2 regions of the Aeribacillus sp. FSL K6-8394 genome follow, and region 1 is predicted to be linked to the other one. Evidence: a T-box and tRNA genes for the amino acid it is inferred to sense, from the RefSeq annotation. Region 1 holds a T-box; the other holds one or more tRNA genes.

Evidence for each region. The T-box of region 1 lies ahead of pheS (phenylalanine--tRNA ligase subunit alpha). A T-box ahead of a tRNA ligase gene usually reads a tRNA of that ligase, here a tRNA-Phe.
Region 2: it has a tRNA-Phe gene. The T-box ahead of pheS (phenylalanine--tRNA ligase subunit alpha) is inferred to sense a tRNA for this amino acid. The anticodon was not compared.

Annotation. Positions count from the first base shown of each region.
Region 1 is NZ_JBBPAA010000001.1:1,781,610-1,791,284, reverse strand. Features, by position in the region: gene thrS (threonine--tRNA ligase) at 1-1,891, shown strand, start outside; gene coaW (type II pantothenate kinase) at 1,947-2,750, shown strand; gene NSR00_RS08480 (H-type small acid-soluble spore protein) at 2,771-2,950, opposite strand; ribosomal protein L20 leader region at 3,132-3,262, shown strand; gene infC (translation initiation factor IF-3) at 3,331-3,852, shown strand; gene rpmI (50S ribosomal protein L35) at 3,868-4,068, shown strand; gene rplT (50S ribosomal protein L20) at 4,103-4,462, shown strand; gene NSR00_RS08460 (hypothetical protein) at 5,081-5,491, opposite strand; gene NSR00_RS08455 (dUTP diphosphatase) at 5,614-6,102, shown strand; gene NSR00_RS08450 (M42 family metallopeptidase) at 6,152-7,237, shown strand; gene sspI (small acid-soluble spore protein SspI) at 7,252-7,476, opposite strand; gene NSR00_RS08440 (TrmH family RNA methyltransferase) at 7,574-8,326, shown strand; T-box leader at 8,376-8,606, shown strand; gene pheS (phenylalanine--tRNA ligase subunit alpha) at 8,653-9,675, shown strand, end outside.
Region 2 is NZ_JBBPAA010000002.1:846,473-856,147, forward strand. Features, by position in the region: rRNA gene NSR00_RS16460 (23S ribosomal RNA) at 1-118, shown strand, start outside; tRNA gene NSR00_RS16465 (tRNA-Val) at 215-290, shown strand; tRNA gene NSR00_RS16470 (tRNA-Thr) at 440-512, shown strand; tRNA gene NSR00_RS16475 (tRNA-Lys) at 689-764, shown strand; tRNA gene NSR00_RS16480 (tRNA-Leu) at 772-853, shown strand; tRNA gene NSR00_RS16485 (tRNA-Gly) at 860-931, shown strand; tRNA gene NSR00_RS16490 (tRNA-Leu) at 939-1,027, shown strand; tRNA gene NSR00_RS16495 (tRNA-Arg) at 1,033-1,109, shown strand; tRNA gene NSR00_RS16500 (tRNA-Pro) at 1,113-1,189, shown strand; tRNA gene NSR00_RS16505 (tRNA-Ala) at 1,201-1,273, shown strand; tRNA gene NSR00_RS16510 (tRNA-Met) at 1,284-1,357, shown strand; tRNA gene NSR00_RS16515 (tRNA-Ile) at 1,364-1,440, shown strand; tRNA gene NSR00_RS16520 (tRNA-Ser) at 1,453-1,542, shown strand; tRNA gene NSR00_RS16525 (tRNA-Met) at 1,553-1,629, shown strand; tRNA gene NSR00_RS16530 (tRNA-Asp) at 1,632-1,707, shown strand; tRNA gene NSR00_RS16535 (tRNA-Phe) at 1,818-1,890, shown strand; tRNA gene NSR00_RS16540 (tRNA-His) at 1,908-1,983, shown strand; tRNA gene NSR00_RS16545 (tRNA-Gly) at 2,186-2,256, shown strand; tRNA gene NSR00_RS16550 (tRNA-Ile) at 2,263-2,336, shown strand; tRNA gene NSR00_RS16555 (tRNA-Asn) at 2,436-2,507, shown strand; gene NSR00_RS16560 (TraR/DksA C4-type zinc finger protein) at 3,211-3,963, opposite strand; gene NSR00_RS16565 (IS110 family transposase) at 4,556-5,776, shown strand; gene NSR00_RS16570 (1,4-dihydroxy-2-naphthoate polyprenyltransferase) at 6,065-7,006, opposite strand; gene NSR00_RS16575 (isochorismate synthase) at 7,248-8,669, shown strand; gene menD (2-succinyl-5-enolpyruvyl-6-hydroxy-3-cyclohexene-1-carboxylic-acid synthase) at 8,659-9,675, shown strand, end outside.

The sequences.
Region 1 (9,675 bases):
AAAAGAATTTCCGTACGGAACAACAACGGAAGAAATCGCTGCATCCATCAGCCCTGGATTAAAGAAAAAAGCCATTGCAGGTAAAATAAATGGAAAGCTTATTGACTTAAAAACCCCGATTGAACAAGACGGCCATATTGAAATTTTGACGCCTGATACAAAAGAAGCGTTAGAAATTTTACGACATAGTACAGCACATTTAATGGCGCAAGCGATTAAACGGCTTTACCCAAATGTAAAATTGGGAGTTGGGCCCGTCATTGAAAACGGTTTTTATTATGATATCGATATGGATGAAGCGATCTCTCACGAAGATTTGCCTAAAATCGAAAAAGAAATGAAAAAAATTGTCGGCGAAAATTTGCCGGTTATTCGTAAAGAAGTAAGCCGCGATGAAGCAAAAAAAATGTATGAGGAAATCGGCGACCATTTAAAGCTTGAGCTTATCGATGATATTCCGGAAGGCGAAATCATTTCCATATATGAGCAAGGAGAATTTTTCGATCTATGCCGAGGAGTCCACGTTCCTTCTACCGGAAAAATAAAGGAATTTAAATTGCTCAGCGTAGCCGGCGCCTACTGGCGTGGAGACAGCAAAAACAAAATGCTTCAACGCATATACGGTACAGCATTTTTTACAAAAGAAGAGCTTAAAGAACATCTCCGCATGCTTGAAGAAGCGAAAGAGCGGGATCATCGCAAGCTTGGAAAAGAATTAAACCTGTTTACCACTTCTCAAAAGGTTGGACAAGGCTTGCCGCTTTGGCTGCCAAAAGGTGCAACTATCCGCCGGATTATCGAACGCTATATTGTTGATAAAGAAATTAAACTCGGATACCAGCATGTATACACACCTGTTCTCGGCAGCGTCGATCTTTATAAAGCTTCCGGCCATTGGGACCATTATCAAGATGATATGTTTCCGCCAATGAAGATGGATAACGAAGAGCTTGTATTGCGTCCGATGAACTGCCCGCATCATATGATGATTTACAAAAATGAAATTCACAGCTATCGGGAATTGCCGATCCGCATTGCAGAACTTGGAACAATGCACAGATACGAAATGTCAGGGGCATTGACAGGGCTGCAGCGTGTTCGCGGGATGACGTTGAACGATGCGCATATTTTCGTGCGGCCGGATCAAATTAAAGACGAATTCATCCGAGTTGTCCGCCTTATTGAAGAGGTATACGAGGATTTTGGTATAAAAGATTATTCGTTCCGATTATCTTACCGCGATCCTGAGGATAAAGAAAAATATTATGATGATGATGAAATGTGGGAAAAGGCCCAGTCGATGCTGAAAGCCGCAATGGACGAACTCGGGCTGGATTATTATGAAGCGGAAGGTGAAGCGGCATTTTACGGACCGAAATTGGATGTACAAGTGCGGACGGCTTTAGGAAAAGATGAAACATTATCGACTGTTCAGCTAGATTTTCTCCTTCCGGAACGGCTTGATTTAACATATGTTGGCGAAGACGGCAAACATCATCGGCCAGTTGTTATTCACCGCGGAGTTGTTTCAACGATGGAACGGTTTGTTGCCTTCTTAATTGAGGAATATAAAGGCGCCTTCCCAACTTGGCTTGCACCTGTGCAAGTGAAAGTCATCCCTGTTTCGCCGGAAGTGCATCTTGATTATGCCAAAACAGTAGAACAGCGTCTTCAGCAAGAAGGCTTGCGTGTTGAAGTCGATATTCGGGATGAAAAAATCGGCTATAAAATTCGTGAGGCACAAATGCAAAAAATCCCGTACATGGTCGTTGTCGGTGATCAAGAAGCAGAAAATGAGACGGTCAATGTCAGAAAGTATGGAGAACAAAAATCAGAATCCATGCCGCTGGAGACATTTGCTGTATCTGTTGGAAAAGAAGGGAGAAAATAAGGAAATCGGCGTTTGCTGATTTCCTTTTTTTGAAACATAAGCGAGGGGTGTACGGATGGAAATAGTAGGAATTGATGCAGGGGGAAGTTTATTAAAAATTGCTTATGTCGAACATGGGCGATATCGGTATAAATGGTTTCCAATTGATGAAATGGATCAAGCTCTTTCTTGGATGAAGAGATTGAAGCCGGCTGCCCGCTATAGAATAACAGGAGGCAAAGCTGCAAAAGTAAAAGAAAAATTGACCGGAGCTGATGTGACCTTTATTCCAGAATTTGATTCAGTTTGTATAGGAACAAGAGAGCTTTTAGTAGAAGAAGGAAAGGAGCCAAAGAGCGATTTTTTAATCGTCAGCATCGGAACGGGAACATCTTTTTTCCTTATGAAGGGCGAGCGTTATGAGCGTTTGCTTGGTAGCGGTATCGGCGGCGGTGTTATTTCCGGTTTAAGCCGGCTCATTTTGCAGGAGAGCAATTTTTATCAAATCGTTGATTTGGCGAAAAAAGGTGATCGAAGCCATGTTGATTTGTTGGTAAAAGATTTGTATGGAGAAGAGGCTCCTCCAATTTTAGGAGATTTAACCGCTGCTAATTTTGGCAATCCGGATTTATCGAGAGCACGGAAAAAAGATGCTGCTACAGCGTTATTTCAATTGATTGGTGAAACGATCGTTCTTTTGGCAAAGCAATGTGCCGAGCTTCATCAAGTGGACACGTGTGTCTATGTTGGAGCTGCAATTTCGCAAAACCCTCCTTTACAACAAATCATCCAAAGCTTTGATTCCATGACAGGTCTGCAATGCATATTTTTATCAAACGGTTCTTTTACCGGAGCATTGGGAGCTATTTTATATCAATAATGTTTAAAACAATGGAGGAATTATTTTTCTTCAAGCTCAGAAATATCTACAACCGTACGTTCTTTAAACGGACCTCTTACATGAACGGTTGCTGTTTTTCCATCTTCATTTAGCTGATCAATCCAAACGGAAGCTCCGTTATAGAGAACTTCAATATCAGCCGGCGAGGATAAAATTTGTTTTACGCGGTTTGCATCCATTTCGATCACTCCAATAGTTATATGATATATTGATTATCATGTCCACTCCATTCCGATTTATGTATGTTCATTCAAATATAGACTCTTGCATTTTCTGTTTGAATAGTTTAAAATGGTATCGTTTTTGAAGAAATGTTGTTTTGACAAAGCTGCTTTGCCATGGTAGAATATTATAGTCAAGGAGAACAAGTAGAAGCACCCGCTTCTCACCTGATTGACGCACATCGTTGCTGTTGACAGGTTTATACATTGGACAAAAAGTTCGTGTATTCAACGTGTGGGTGCAGTGTGCGTCTACGCGTTTTTTATTTGCATAAACGAATGTATAAGCTCTGTCAAGGCGAACGTGCACTTTGTTTATAAAATCTTGGAGGTGGCTCATTATTAGCAAAGATATGTTAGTAAACGAGGGCATCCGCGCTCGTGAAGTTCGACTGGTCGATCAAAACGGTAATCAGTTAGGCATTAAATCACGGCAAGAAGCGCTTGATATTGCCGCAAATGCCAATTTGGATCTCGTTCTTGTTGCTCCGAATGCAAAACCGCCGGTTGCTCGCATCATGGATTACGGAAAATACCGCTTCGAGCAGCAAAAGAAAGAAAAAGAGGCGCGTAAAAAGCAGAAAGTTATTAATGTGAAGGAAGTCCGCCTAAGCCCAACAATTGAAGAGCATGACTTTAATACAAAGCTTCGCAATGCTCGGAAATTTTTGGAGAAGGGTGACAAGGTGAAAGCATCGATCCGCTTTAAAGGAAGAGCGATTACCCATAAAGAAATCGGCCAACGAGTTCTAGAAAGATTTTCTGAAGCATGCGCTGACATCAGTTCTGTTGAAACGAAGCCGAAAATGGATGGGCGCAGCATGTTTCTAGTGCTAGCACCGAAAAACGAAAAGAAATAGAAGGAGGATCCTTTTATGCCTAAAATGAAAACTCACCGCGGCTCTGCGAAAAGATTTAAAAAAACTGGGAACGGAAATTTGAAACGGTCTCATGCATTTACTAGTCATTTATTCGCTAACAAAACTCAAAAGCAAAAACGCAAACTTCGTAAACCAGCATTAGTAAGCAAAGGTGACTTTAAACGTATTCATCAAATGCTTGACAATATAAAATAATTTTTAACTTCGATTTTTTAGGAGGGAATGCATTATGGCACGTGTTAAAGGCGGTACAGTGACACGCAGACGCCGCAAAAAAATTATTAAGCTTGCAAAAGGTTATTACGGTTCGAAGCATCGTTTATATAAAGTTGCTAACCAGCAAGTAATGAAATCTTTAATGTATGCATACCGTGACCGTCGCCAAAGAAAACGCGATTTCCGTAAGCTTTGGATTACGAGAATCAATGCTGCTGCGCGCATTCACGGTCTTTCCTACAACCGGTTCATGCACGGTTTAAAGCTTGCTGGCATTGAAGTAAACAGAAAAATGCTTGCTGACTTAGCAGTAAATGATGAAAAAGGATTTGCACAACTCGCCGAAACAGCTAAAGCTGAATTAAATAAGTAATCGAAAAAGCAAGCCACCTATAAACGTACATTGCCCTTTGGGCTGGACATAATTGAACAGCACATTATTGATCCCCTTTAAGTAGACGTGTAAAAAATCTGCGCAATGACTCGCGGATGCTGCACTTCTATTTGGAGGGGATTTTTATATGGCTGAAAAGGTAAACGATTATGGCTTTACGTTTCTCAACAGTGAAAAAAGTCAAAAGTTCAAGGGTTTTTTTAGGCCGATGCAAAAAATTTAGGTTCTATACTAAATGTTGGGATCAAGAATATCACCAAAATGAAAAAAGCATTTACGAAGCACTCTGTTTTATAATGAAAGTGACCAAACCCAATTAAAAAGGAGACTTCGAAAAATTATAATCAATTACCGAGCTGTTTTACAAAATTTCATAGAGGAAGAGAAAAGGTAATGGGATAAAAATAGAAATGGAAGCTAACAGCAGCTCCCGCAATGGGAACTGCCTTCAGAATGCTTATTTTCTTTTTAAATCAGAAATGTTGCATAGATTGATCAAAAAAGCGACACCATGATCGTCCAGTCATGAACCGCATAGTCTTTTAACGCTGTCAATTTTGAACGGGAATGTCAAGCTGCTCTTTCTTTTTTGCCGTCTTAAGATAGTGTCGGGAATTCCGATTCGTTCCGATTCAAAAACTCTTTAATTGGACTTTTCCAGTCGATTTTGGCGTAAGGATATGCTTCTTTTATTTTCGATTCTATAAATTGAAAATCTTCTTTTGTAAACCCCCTTAACTTATTTGGAGTAGATGTCCAAATAAAAACGGAGATAACTTCAAAAGAAGTTTCAGTCGTGCCTAAATATTTTTCCCCTTCAAATAAAACTCCTTTATGCGTTAACAAAAAATTTTTGTGGACATTTTCTTTATCATCAAGAAAGAAAAATTTTTTTTGCTCATGAGCCAATTCTAACTTTCGCTTCGGGTTCAATAAATATTTAATGAATGAATAAATTAGGAAAATAATCGCAGCAATTATGAAAAGACGAAGAAGGATGACAATCATTTACTTTAAACCTCCCCGAAGGTCATATTCATACATATACATTACGAAAAAGGAATTGAAGGGGTTTCATTAATGATCACTTTTGCTATAATTTTTTTAGATATATTTTAGGGGTTGAGAAAATGGATTTTGAACAGTTATATAAAATGCAAAAAGAATTGGATGAAAAAATTGAAAAGAAACACGGTTTGGAGGAAGAAAGGCTGATCGAGAGAAAAGTTTTAGCCTTGCTTGTTGAAATTGGCGAATTGGCTAATGAAACGCGCTGCTTTAAATTTTGGAGCGTTAAGCCGCCTTCCGACAGAGAGGTTATTTTGGAAGAGTATGTAGACGGCCTTCATTTTTTATTGTCGATCGGCCATGAATTGTATATTGAAAAACTGCCGGAAATGAAAGCAAGAAAAATCGATAAAAGCCTGACCGATCTTTTTTTAAACGTTTATCAAAAAACGGCAAAATTCAGTGAATATTTGTCTGTCCAAGCGTATATCGATTTATTTAACGACTATGTTACACTCGGCTCTGCGCTGGGCTTTTCAGAGGAAGATATTATTTCAGCATACATGGCGAAAAATGAAGTCAATCATGCTAGACAAAATCAAGGATATTAACAATTCCGTTTGGAAAAAATGAAGAATATAAATTAAAGGAGGTTTCAGTGTGGAGAAATGGGATGAAACATTGAAAATGTTAAAAGATTTAACAGACGCGAAAGGCATCGCCGGCAATGAACGGGAAGTCAGAGAAGTAATGAGAGGGTACATAAAAGATTATGCGGATGATATCCAAACGGATGGACTCGGCAGTTTAATTGCCAAAAAAGAAGGAGAATCAGGCGGACCCAAAATTATGATCGCGGGCCATCTTGATGAGGTCGGCTTTATGGTTACGCAAATTGATGATAAAGGGTTCATTCGCTTTCAGCCTGTTGGTGGCTGGTGGAATCAAGTTATGCTCGCACAAAGAGTGACGATTGTCACCCAAAAAGGAGATGTGACCGGCATCATCGGTTCCAAGCCGCCGCATATTTTGCCGGCAGAAGCACGAAAAAAGCCTGTAGAGATCAAAGACATGTTTATTGATATTGGCGCCAGCAGCCGAGAAGAAGCGATGGAATTTGGTGTTCGTCCCGGCGACCAAATTGTGCCTTATTTTGAGTTCACCGTCATGAAAAATGATAAAATCCTTTTGGCGAAAGCTTGGGATAACCGCATCGGTTGTGCAATAGCGATCGAAGTTTTGAAAAAGCTGAAAGGGGTAAACCATCCGAACGTCGTTTACGGTGTAGGAACCGTTCAGGAGGAAGTGGGATTAAGAGGAGCCCGCACATCAGCCCATTATATTGAGCCTGATATTGCTTTCGGCGTAGACGTCGGAATAGCCGGCGACACTCCAGGCATTTCCGAAAAAGAAGCGATGGGAAAAATGGGGAAAGGTCCGCAAATTATTTTATATGATGCTTCTATGGTCTCCCATAAAGGGCTTCGCGATTTTGTCGTAGGGGTCGCTGAAGAATGCGGCATTCCATATCAGTATGATGCTATGCCGGGAGGCGGTACAGACTCCGGATCGATTCATTTAACAGGAAATGGTGTTCCAACGCTTTCCATTACGATTGCAACGCGCTACATTCATACACACGCTGCGATGATTCATCGCGAAGACTTTGAACATACGGTTCAATTATTGACAGAAGTCATTAAACGCCTCGACAAAAAAACGGTTGAAAACATTACATACAACTAAAAAGCAGGAGCTGGTTATTTCCCAGCTCCAGTCTCTTTTAATCCTTGTTCAAGTGTTTCAACCATTTCCTGTTGATCACGCTGACTTGAATGGTTCCAGATAATTTCAAATAACACGCCTAACCCTGGAAGCATTTTTTCTTCCTTGCTATTGATGGCATCAACGATCGTTTCTCTCAGCTCGTCTTTTGAATTTTGCGATATGTTGGCAATGACTGCATTGCGCAAATCAAAATTCATATCCTTCACCTCGTTTTTCTTCATTCTTCTTTATTTTTTCTTTTGTTTTCTATAATATGTATATGAAATGAACTATCAGTTGAAGGAGACACCATCATTGAAACGGATTGCGTCAACTAAAAATGAAAGAGTAAAAGAATGGAAAAAGCTGCAATCAAGAAAAAAACGGGAAGAGCGCGGGCTGTTTTTAATTGAAGGCTTGCATTTAATCGAGGAAGCTCTCAAATACAAATCAATTGTTCAAGAGTTAATTGTTTTAGAAGGAGCGAAGCTGCCAAATCATTTTTTCGAAGGTACAATTCCGACAACGATTGTTTCCAAAGAGGTGTTTTCGCTTCTGTCTGAAACGGATTCCCCGCAAGGTGTCATGGCTGTTTGTAAGCAGCTTAGGTGGGAAATCGATTTGAACGCCAAAAAATGGCTGTTAATAGATGCGGTTCAAGATCCAGGAAATCTCGGTACGATCATTCGTACTGCAGATGCGGCTGGAATGGATGTTGTGATTTTAGGTGAAGGGACGGTTGATTTGTACAATAGTAAAACGATCCGGGCGACTCAAGGATCAATTTTTCATTTGCCTGTGATCAATTCGTCATTAAAACAGATTATAAGTAAGTTGAAGGAAGAGAAAATTCCTGTATTTGGAACTTCAATAAAAAATGCTGTTTTCTATAAAGAGATCCCTCCTTCTGAAACATTTGCCCTCCTTGTAGGAAATGAGGGAAATGGGGTCTCAAAAGATCTGCTGGATATGACAGATCAAAATTTACACATTCCGATTTATGGAAAAGCGGAGTCATTAAATGTTGCCGTTGCTTCAGCTATTTTCATGTACCATCTTCGCAAATAGTGTTGCGCCTTTAATTTCTTTTTTTTATAATTAAAAGCAATTGAATAAAGGAATAACGATGACGGAGAAGAGTAGTTTGCAGGTCGCCATTTAGGGAGAAAATGCCGTAGACTGGAAGCATTTTTATGGTAGAGGCAAACGAATTCACCTCCAGAGTTGACGCCAGGACCATGCGGAAGCATGTAAAGGCGCTCCGGCTGTGCCGTTATGATAATGAAGTGAACAAAGATTCTTTCTTTGTTAATAAGGGTGGTACCGCGAAATTCAACTCGTCCCTTTTTTGGGATGGGTTTTTTTATTTATTTTAAAAAAAAGGAGGAATTTACATGCAGGAAGAATTAACAAAGCTTCGCGATGAAGCGTTGCAAAAGGTACGGGAAGCAACGGATTTAAAACAATTGCAAAATATTCGCGTTCAATATCTTGGAAAAAAAGGACCGATTACCGAAGTTCTTCGCGGAATGGGAAAGCTTTCGAAAGAAGAACGGCCGAAAATAGGTGCGTTAGCAAATGAAATTCGGGAAGTGATTGCCGGGGAAATAACAAGTAAGCAAGAACAACTCGAAAAAGCAGAAATCGAGAAAAAATTACAGCAAGAAACGATTGACGTTACCCTTCCAGGCAGACCGGTTCGAACAGGAAACCATCATCCTCTCCAAGCGGTCATTGAAGAAATTGAAGATTTGTTTATCGGCATGGGATACACAGTAGAGGAAGGTCCAGAAGTTGAAACAGATTATTACAATTTTGAAGCGCTCAATTTGCCGAAAGGCCATCCGGCAAGGGATATGCAAGATTCCTTTTACATAACTGATGAAATTTTGCTGCGCACACACACATCTCCAGTTCAGGCGAGAACGCTAGAAAAATATAAAGGGAAAGGTCCTGTAAAAATCATTTGTCCAGGGAAAGTATACAGACGTGATACAGATGATGCAACGCACTCCCATCAATTTACGCAAATTGAAGGGCTCGTTGTGGATGAAAACATTCGCATGAGCGATTTAAAAGGAACGCTCGAAGTGTTTGCGAAAAAACTGTTCGGTGAAGACAGGCAAATTCGTCTGCGTCCGAGCTTTTTCCCGTTTACTGAACCGTCGGTGGAAGTCGATGTATCCTGTTTTAAATGCTCCATGAAAGGCTGTCATGTATGCAAAGGAACAGGCTGGATTGAAATTTTAGGAGCAGGGATGGTTCATCCAAACGTTTTGGAAATGGCGGGATTCGATTCGAAAAAATACCGTGGTTTTGCATTTGGAATGGGACCGGAACGGATTGCCATGTTGAAATATGGAATTGATGATATTCGTCATTTTTATACAAACGATGTGCGTTTTTTGAAACAGTTT
Region 2 (9,675 bases), on a different contig from region 1:
ATTTCCCATCGCGAAAAGCGAGTAAGATCCCTTGAAGATGACGAGGTAGATAGGTCCGAGGTGGAAGCGTGGCGACACGTGGAGCTGACGGATACTAATCGATCGAGGACTTAACCAAGAAAGAGCATCTATTCGTGAAGGAACCGTTATCTAGTTTTGAAAGAATTATGGACTTTTATTTACTTTGCATATGTCCTCTGGTGATTTTTGAATTGGAGGATTAGCTCAGCTGGGAGAGCACTTGCCTTACAAGCAAGGGGTCGGCGGTTCGATCCCGTCATCCTCCACCATACAGTATATCGATTCAGCTCAATTGGCAAAGCACGGTCGAGATATCGTCTTTCATGCTGCTTCATCGTACCAATTGAACTTTTCCTTGGACAAGATTTAACGACGATCAAATGAAGCAAGACTGATTATTGATTGTTGTATTCATCATGCCGGTGTAGCTCAATTGGCAGAGCAACTGAATCGTAATCAGTAGGTTGGGGGTTCGATTCCTCTCGCCGGCATCATTAAAGTTGTTGCATATTGAGCAGGAGCTTTTAGATTAGTCGTCAGAGCAACGAGAAATGCTTCGACGAACAATCAGAGAGTTGTCCCGATGCATCCAACATCCTCGAAAAGACTGGCAGAGGAAGGGACATCTGACAAATGAAAAATGGATTAGGAGAAAAAAATTTTTTATGAGCCATTAGCTCAGTCGGTAGAGCATCTGACTTTTAATCAGAGGGTCGGAGGTTCGAATCCTCCATGGCTCACCATTTTGACGCGGGTGTGGCGGAATTGGCAGACGCACTAGACTTAGGATCTAGCGCCTTACGGCGTGGGGGTTCAAGTCCCTCCACCCGCATAATACGCGGAAGTAGTTCAGTGGTAGAACACCACCTTGCCAAGGTGGGGGTCGCGGGTTCGAATCCCGTCTTCCGCTTTTCTCTGCCGGGGTGGCGGAATTGGCAGACGCACAGGACTTAAAATCCTGCGGTAGGTGACTACCGTACCGGTTCAAGTCCGGTCCTCGGCACCATATTTGCGCCCGTAGCTCAATTGGATAGAGCGTTTGACTACGGATCAAAAGGTTAGGGGTTCGACTCCTCTCGGGCGCGCCATATCGGGAAGTAGCTCAGCTTGGTAGAGCACATGGTTTGGGACCATGGGGTCGCAGGTTCGAATCCTGTCTTCCCGACCAGGGAATTTAAAGGGGCCTTAGCTCAGCTGGGAGAGCGCCTGCTTTGCACGCAGGAGGTCAGCGGTTCGATCCCGCTAGGCTCCATATTTAATTTGGCGGTGTAGCTCAGCTGGCTAGAGCGTACGGTTCATACCCGTGAGGTCGGGGGTTCGATCCCCTCCACCGCCATTTTTCGGACCTTTAGCTCAGCTGGTCAGAGCAGACGGCTCATAACCGTCCGGTCGCAGGTTCGAATCCTGCAAGGTCCACCATCTTTATTATATGGAGGAGTACCCAAGTCTGGCTGAAGGGGTCGGTCTTGAAAACCGAGAGGCGGGTCAAACCGCGCGGGGGTTCGAATCCCTCCTCCTCCGTCATTATTATCGCGGGGTGGAGCAGTCCGGTAGCTCGTCGGGCTCATAACCCGAAGGTCGCAGGTTCAAATCCTGCCCCCGCAACCAATGGTCCCGTAGTGTAGCGGTTAACATGCCTGCCTGTCACGCAGGAGATCGCGGGTTCGATTCCCGTCGGGACCGCCATTAATTATTGATTCAACAGCTGTAGGAGGAATTTTTCAAGTACAGCAGGTTGTTTCGATGAATTCTTTCTTTAATGATGGATTTTACATAATTTTTTATCGGAGTTTTACGGCTCGGTAGCTCAGTCGGTAGAGCAAAGGACTGAAAATCCTTGTGTCGGCGGTTCGATTCCGTCCCGAGCCATTGTTTTATTAATTGCGGCGACTGTGGCGAAGTGGTTAACGCACCAGATTGTGGCTCTGGCATTCGTGGGTTCGATTCCCATCAGTCGCCCCATTTGCCTATAGTTAAGTATTTATTTCTATCATCAGCTTATTATGCGGGTGTAGTTTAGTGGTAAAACCTCAGCCACGAGCGACACTTCAATGAATAATCTGCGAGTTGCCTCGACGCATTTACATCCTCGAACAATGCTGGAAGAGGAAGAGGCATGGAAAATGCGTGTTTATCATTTAAATAAAAAAATAAATATTTTCGTGCGGGTGTAGTTTAGTGGTAAAACCTCAGCCTTCCAAGCTGATGTCGTGGGTTCGATTCCCATCACCCGCTTAATATGGGCTTGTAGCTCAGCTGGTTAGAGCGCACGCCTGATAAGCGTGAGGTCGGTGGTTCAAGTCCACTCAGGCCCATTGCTATTTTTTTAGCAGCCTAGTTGGGCAATTGACATTGCTGCAATTGTCAGTCAAAAGCTGCTCTATTTGGCAAAATGCCTTAAATTTTTTTTATATTCCGCAGTAGCTCAGTGGTAGAGCATTCGGCTGTTAACCGAACGGTCGCAGGTTCGAATCCTGCCTGCGGAGTCATTTCGAAATCAAAAAAAAGCGTTGCAGTTTGCAACGCTTTTTTTGTCTTCGTGCGCCCGGCATGTACATGAACTATAGGGTGTAAGTCCCGAACCCCGAAGACAGAAGTAGAGGTTAGCCAAGAGCAAGGGTGTCCGTGGTGACGCGGAATCTGAAGGAAGCGAGCGGCAAACTTCCGGTCTGAGGAACACGAACTTCATATGAGGCTAGGTATCACTGGGTGAGTTTGCATGACAAAACAAAGCCCTTTCTGCCGAAGGTGATACAGAGTAAATGAAGCAGATGGATGGAAGGAAAGATTACACTCTTACCCGGGGAGGTCTGGCTGGCACGCCAAGTAACCTTGGTAACCTATCTAGTGATAGATAGCTGAACAGTCAGAAGTCAGCAGAGGTCATAGTATTAGTTGGTCTAGAACAACTAAGAAGGACCGAACAATTAAGAGAGAATAGCCCTTGGCATTCAGTGTGTCATGATGAACACAGAAAACGTAGTACCTCACTTGAGGGAGGAAGCGGTGAATCCCGTGGGAGATCTCTTGGAGGGTGGAGTGACCACTGGCATAAAGAGAACAGCTATTCACGGAAGTTATAAAGACTTGCGTCAATTATCTTAATTGAACCGCCGTATACGGAACCGTACGTACGGTGGTGTGAGAGGACGGGAGTTAATCGCTCCCTCCTACTCGATTCTTCTAATTTTAATCATTTTTCGTATATGGTTCTTTTTCTGTTAATGGAAGATCTCCCCATAAAACTGTTAAATCCTCTTCATCAAGCATTTTTTCATATTGTTTATGTTCATGTGACGGATAGACGTTTACGTTTTTTCCCTCAATATCTGTATAAATGAAGTTTTCAATATCTTCAATATATCCAATTTCATCATCGGAATTATACATATCTCCGTACGATAACGGTGGAGTTCTTACATCTTGCGGTGTTTCTGACGTTCCGTATTCGATAACATCTTGAAAATAATCATACGGCTCAGTAACAGCGGTATTTTCATGGTCGATTTGAGAGGATCCGTGAAAAGTCGCATCAAGTATTTCTTCCTCTACAGGTCTTTCATGAGAAATCGTTTGAACTAGAGTATGTTCTTTGCATGTTTTGGCTGTCGGTATGGCTTTGAGACGGTCTTCATCAATTTTTTTTCCGCAGACGGAACAAGTACCGTAAGTACCCTCATGAATTCTTTCTAATGCTTCAACGATCTCTTCATATTCTTTTTCTAAATGTTTATTTAATGCTAAATCTTTTTCTCTTTCATACAGTTCGGTCGCATCGTCTCCGGGGTGATTGTCGTAGCTGGAAAGCTCTCCAGTTGATTCATGGTCCAGCCCTTTTTCCAATTGAAAATGATCGTTATTATCCCAACGTTTTTCAATCTCATTTTTCATGAATATTAATTGCTTTTGAAAATCCTTTAATTTTTTTTCGTCCATGTCCATATGAAAGACACCTTCTTTTTTAGAATCTAAAGCTATTTTGGACGAAAAGGAATAAATTATAACTTTAAAATCATGAAAAAAATTCACCTTTGCAGCCATAAATTTCATCATCATTTTAAAACATGTCAGGAAAGGATTGCTGCTTCCGCGCCTTTTTTAACGCTATGCTTTGAAGCTGATGGCACTTGAAAGGCTAACATAACATCATTCGCTGAGAAACAGGCTGGCTATCCGATAAAGAGGCTGTGACCTATCGAGATGTTTTTTCAGGACAAAATATTTGCTCAGCATATTGAAATTGCGAGTGGATGATACAGAACAAATTTCACAGTAAAGCTTAATAAAAACATACTAACATTAGTAGTACAGACCTAGGCCAAGGTTTGTGCTACTATTTTTTTATAGTAGAAGTGAAGGAAGGTCGAACAGCTCCTGGGACCAAATAGAGTCCGTATTAAAAACAGACCAACTTCACACCCTTATTTGAATCAGTTTAGTATGTTGGGTCCGAAGAGACCGTGTATAAGAAAATGGAATCGATAAGGCAATGTGAAGACCTTCTATGTTTGGCTAAAAAGGAGAGGCAGAAAATATGAAACACGTAGTGGCATTTGATGTCAGTATGGGGAAAAGCACAATGGTCATTTACGACCGTTATCGTCAATGCGAATATGAGGGTGAAATAACCCATAACCGTTACTCTTTCGAGAAATTAAACAAAACCCTTATAACTTTAACACAAAAAGATGGACAGGCACCTGATATTGTCTTTGAAGCAACAGGCGTATATTCAAAACCACTAGAACGATTCTTAGGTGATCAAGGTTATATGTATTATCGAGTTAACCCACTCGAAGCGAATATTCAAATGGCTTCAATGAGGAGACAAAAAACAGATAAAAGCGACGCTCATGAACTTGCGAAAACTCACTTTAGAGTTGAACGTGAACAAACTTATCAAGAAGGGGAATATTATAAACAAATGCGTGCAATGACGAGATATTATGATGAATTAAGTAGTGAAATGACGCATTTATATAGTCGTTTACATGCGATTCTACAATTGAGTTTTCCCGAGTTAGAAAAGCTATTCAGTAAACGTTCTGCTTTATTTTTGAATGTCGTTCAATTATATCCTCATCCGGATCATGTGTTAGTTTGTTCAAAAACAGTGATTCGTAATCGTTTAAAAGCCAACACAAGAAAAAACTTATCATTGGCACGTGCTGAAGAAAAAGGGATCGCTTTAATCGAAGCAGCAAAAGAAGCGTATCCAGCAATTTCAAAAGATGATATTCGCTGTGAACAAGTGCGGGATTATGCCAAACGGATTGCAGACTTGAAGGAGAAAAGAGATCAACTTGTCCAAAAGATGGTTAAATTATCGAAAGATAAACAAGAGTATCAGATTTTAATTTCATTTCCAGGAATCGGAGAAACGACTGCAGTTCGTTTAATTGGAGAACTAGGAGATATTCAACGATTCAAAAACCATAAACAACTGAATGCTTACGTCGGTATTGATATCATGAGATATCAATCTGGGAATACCTTTTATAAAGACAAGATTAATAAAAGAGGAAATAACAAACTTAGAAAGATTCTATTTTACATGATCCAGACCATGATCCAACTACGGAAAAATACACAAAATCATATTGTAGATTATTATGATAAATTAAAAACGCAACCCCAGAGGAAACCTCATAAAGTTGCGTCCATAGCATGCGTGAATAAGTTCTTGAAATCGGCTTATCACCTTATCACACATAATCTGAAATACGATTACGAAAAGGCAACAATGCATCAGTAATCGTAAGTAAGATTATATCACAAAGACCTGGCGAAAAAAATGGAAATCGTGAGGTCTATTTGTCATGCGAAAATTTATTTTGGAAGGAAGGGGTACCCCTTCCTTCCAAAATAAAATCTATATTAACCAAATTATTTAATAAAAAACACTTGACTAGAGGTAAGAAGGGGCTGTCCAGAAAGTCAAATCCCCATTGAAAACAAAAAATCATAAACACCGATATATCAACGTTTCTAAAACATTCATGGGGGCGTCAATAAGCCGTAAAAAAGACTTATTAGACACCCCCTACTGAGATATGATGGTGCTTATGAGCAAACCTGCAGCAAGCAAAAAGCCTAATAAAGTGTTTGTTTGCGATGTTGCTTTCATGGCCGGCATCATTTCAATAGGCTTTGTTTTGCCGACAAATCGCTTCACCGCCTGAATAGCTTTTGGAATGCTAAGAAAAGCAAGAATAGACCACCATGTGGAATAATCAAAAATGATCATAATAAAAATGAGACAGTAAGAAACAATAAACATAATTGCTAAAAATCGAATTGCATTCTGGCGGCCAAGCAAAATTGCTAATGTTTTTCTTCCGTTTTCCTTATCGCCGTCTAAGTCTCTTATGTTATTCGCAAGCATGATGGCGCCGATCGTGATCGCAATCGGGATCGAATGAATGAAAGCTGTTGAAGTTAGATAACCTGTCTGAATAAAAAAGGAAATAAGGATAATAACGACTCCCATAAATAAACCTGAAGCTAGCTCGCCAAACGGCGTGTAAGCGATTGGATATGGACCTCCAGTATATAAGTATCCTACTGCCATACAAATTGAACCGACTAATGCCAACCACCAGCTTGACTGGAGACAGATGTAAATTCCCAATAGGATAGAGACAACAATACATGTGATTGCTAAATTTAAAACGGTTTGGGGCTTGAAGCCATTTCGGACAATTGCTCCTCCAATTCCGACAGATTCTTCTGTATCAAGACCTCGTTTATAATCGAAATATTCATTAAATAAGTTTGTGGCTGTTTGAATTAACAACGAGGCAGTAAGCATCGTAAGAAAAAGTCCAATATGAATGGGTCCTACTTGCAGTGCCAAAAGAGTTCCGACAATCACGGGGACAAATGCTGCAGTTAATGTATGGGGTCTTAAAAGCATCCACCAAGCCCGAAACCCTCGTTCAGCTTTTATAATGGGTACATTATGTGACTCCGTTTTAGGATGCATAATATGTTCTCTCCTTTATTTCATTCTGAAAACGAAAGCTATTCCCCACAACCTAGTCTAGAAAAATGTCGAAAGAGTGTCAATTGTTTTTCATTGGAATAAATGCTCAAGCCCCATCAAAGAGCTGAGGCAGTTTGTTTGCTTGTTGTTTTGCATTGCGTCATTCTATAATATAGTTGACATAAATTTTGAACAGGTGTATCTTAATATAAGCTATTTTTCGGTTATGGAGGGATCATCTTTGGTTTCAATTCCATGTTCAGATACATTGAGGGATAAAGTTGCGAATGCTGTCAATCATGTCAAAAAATATTCCCATCCAATCATTTTAAGTTATGTATTTGAAATCAAGGAGAAAGATCCGCTCCAGATTTTCTCAAGCTTTCAATCGGCTTATGCAGGGAAAAGATTTTATTGGGCGACACCTGATCGTACATTTATCCTTTGTGGAATTGGTGTTGAGCTCGAATTGACGACAGACAAAAAATTTTCCAACCGTTTTTTTGACATTTATTCAAAGTGGAAAGATTGGAAAGAACATATACAAATTGAAGGCGCCCATCCGATTGGAACGGGTCCGCTTCTTTTTGGGGGTTTTTCTTTTGACCCTTTAAAAAATGCGAATTCTTCAAAATGGAAACCGTTTCATGAAGCACGATTCACTTTACCTTCTTTCATGATTACAAAAATTGGCCGTCACACACTTGCTACTATAAACAGGGTAATTCAATCAACTGATGATATAAATGAAATTATAAATCATTTCAATACATATGAATACACCTTAAAGAAAAAAAATGAAGACACAAATTCTTTTTTGAATTTTACCATCAAAAAAGAAAGTTTGTTTTATAAAAAAGAGTGGATGGCAGCTGTTGAAAAAGCAACAGAACAAATAAAACAAAACCGTTTTGAGAAAGTCGTATTGGCAAGGGAAATGCTGCTGGAGTTTGAGGGATCGATTGATATACATTATGTTTTATCAATGTTAAATGAACATCAGCCTAATTGTTATTTATTTGTTGTTGAAAATGAAGGAAAAACGTTCGTTGGTGCAACTCCTGAGCGGCTTGTAAGCAAGAGAGACCAAAAGGTCCAGTCTGCATGTGTAGCAGGATCAATTAAAAGAGGAAAAACAGTGGAGGCAGACGAAGAATACGCTCAGATGCTGCTTTCAGATACAAAAAACATTCATGAACATCAAATTGTTGTCAAAGCGATCGAAAAAGTGTTCCGTGAATATTGCCAAGAAGTGCAACTACAAAACAATCCAACGATTTTAAAAACGCCGAATATTCAACATTTGTATACACCTGTTGAAGGAACCGTAAAAAAAGGTTTTACGTTGATTGATTTTGTAGAAAAATTGCATCCGACCCCTGCGCTTGGCGGCTATCCGAAAGATGCTGCTCTAGCATTTATTCGCAATGAAGAACCTTTAGAGAGAGGCTGGTATGCTGCTCCGGTTGGATGGATGGATGATCAGGACAACGGAGAATTTGTCGTTGCGATCCGTTCAGGTCTGCTGGATGAGCAAAAAGCTTATTTGTACGCAGGATGCGGCATTGTTGGAGATTCGAAGCCGGAAGAGGAATACAGGGAGACAGAAATCAAATTTGGACCTATGCAGCATGCATTAGGGGGAAAACTGAATGAAAAATAAAAATCTATCTGACTATGTCATTGCATTTGTAAATGGATTAATTACAAAAGGTATTTCTGAAGTTGTGATTAGCCCAGGTTCACGATCTACCCCGCTTGCGATCACATTTGCAGAGCATCCGAAAATACATGCTTATATTAATATTGATGAACGATCTGCAGGTTTTTTTGCTCTTGGATTGGCTAAAAAACAAAGAAAACCAATTGCTTTGCTTTGCACATCAGGAACAGCTGCAGCAAACTATTATCCAGCTATCATAGAAGCCCATTATTCACGCATCCCTCTTGTGATTTTAACGGCTGACAGACCTCATGAGCTGCGGGATATTGGAGCTCCACAAGCAATTGATCAAATTCATCTGTATTCGAACTATGTGAAATGGTTTGTTGATTGCGCTCTTCCTGAAAGCAGTCAAACGATGCTGTTATATATAAAAAATATCGCTCAACGGGCGGTCCAAACTGCAAATGAAAATCCGAAAGGACCAGTCCATATCAACTTACCTTTCCGAGAGCCGCTTTTGCCCGATCTATCGAAAATCCATCAATTGCAGAAGTCTCTTCATATTGAGCCAGTGGTGGAAACAAAAAAGCTGGTCGAACATGAGCAAATTGAACGGATTGTGGATGAAATCGATTCAAGCGAGAAAGGACTTATTGTATGCGGGGAATTACATAACAAAGAGTTTCGTGAACAAGTTTTGGCACTAGCAGAGAAATTGAAATTCCCGATATTAGCGGATCCGTTGTCCAATTTACGCTTTGGCGAACATTCTAAACATTATATTATTGATTGTTATGATTCCATTTTAAAAACGATGGAAAAGAAAGCGTATCTGAAACCTGATGTCGTCCTTCGTTTTGGTGCAATGCCCGTCTCAAAACCGCTGTTTCTATTGTTAAGAGACCATCCTGAAATAAAGCAAATTGTGGTTGATGGTGATGGCGGTTATCGCGATCCTACTTTATCAGCAGAACATGTTCACAGTGATGAAGCCTATTTATGT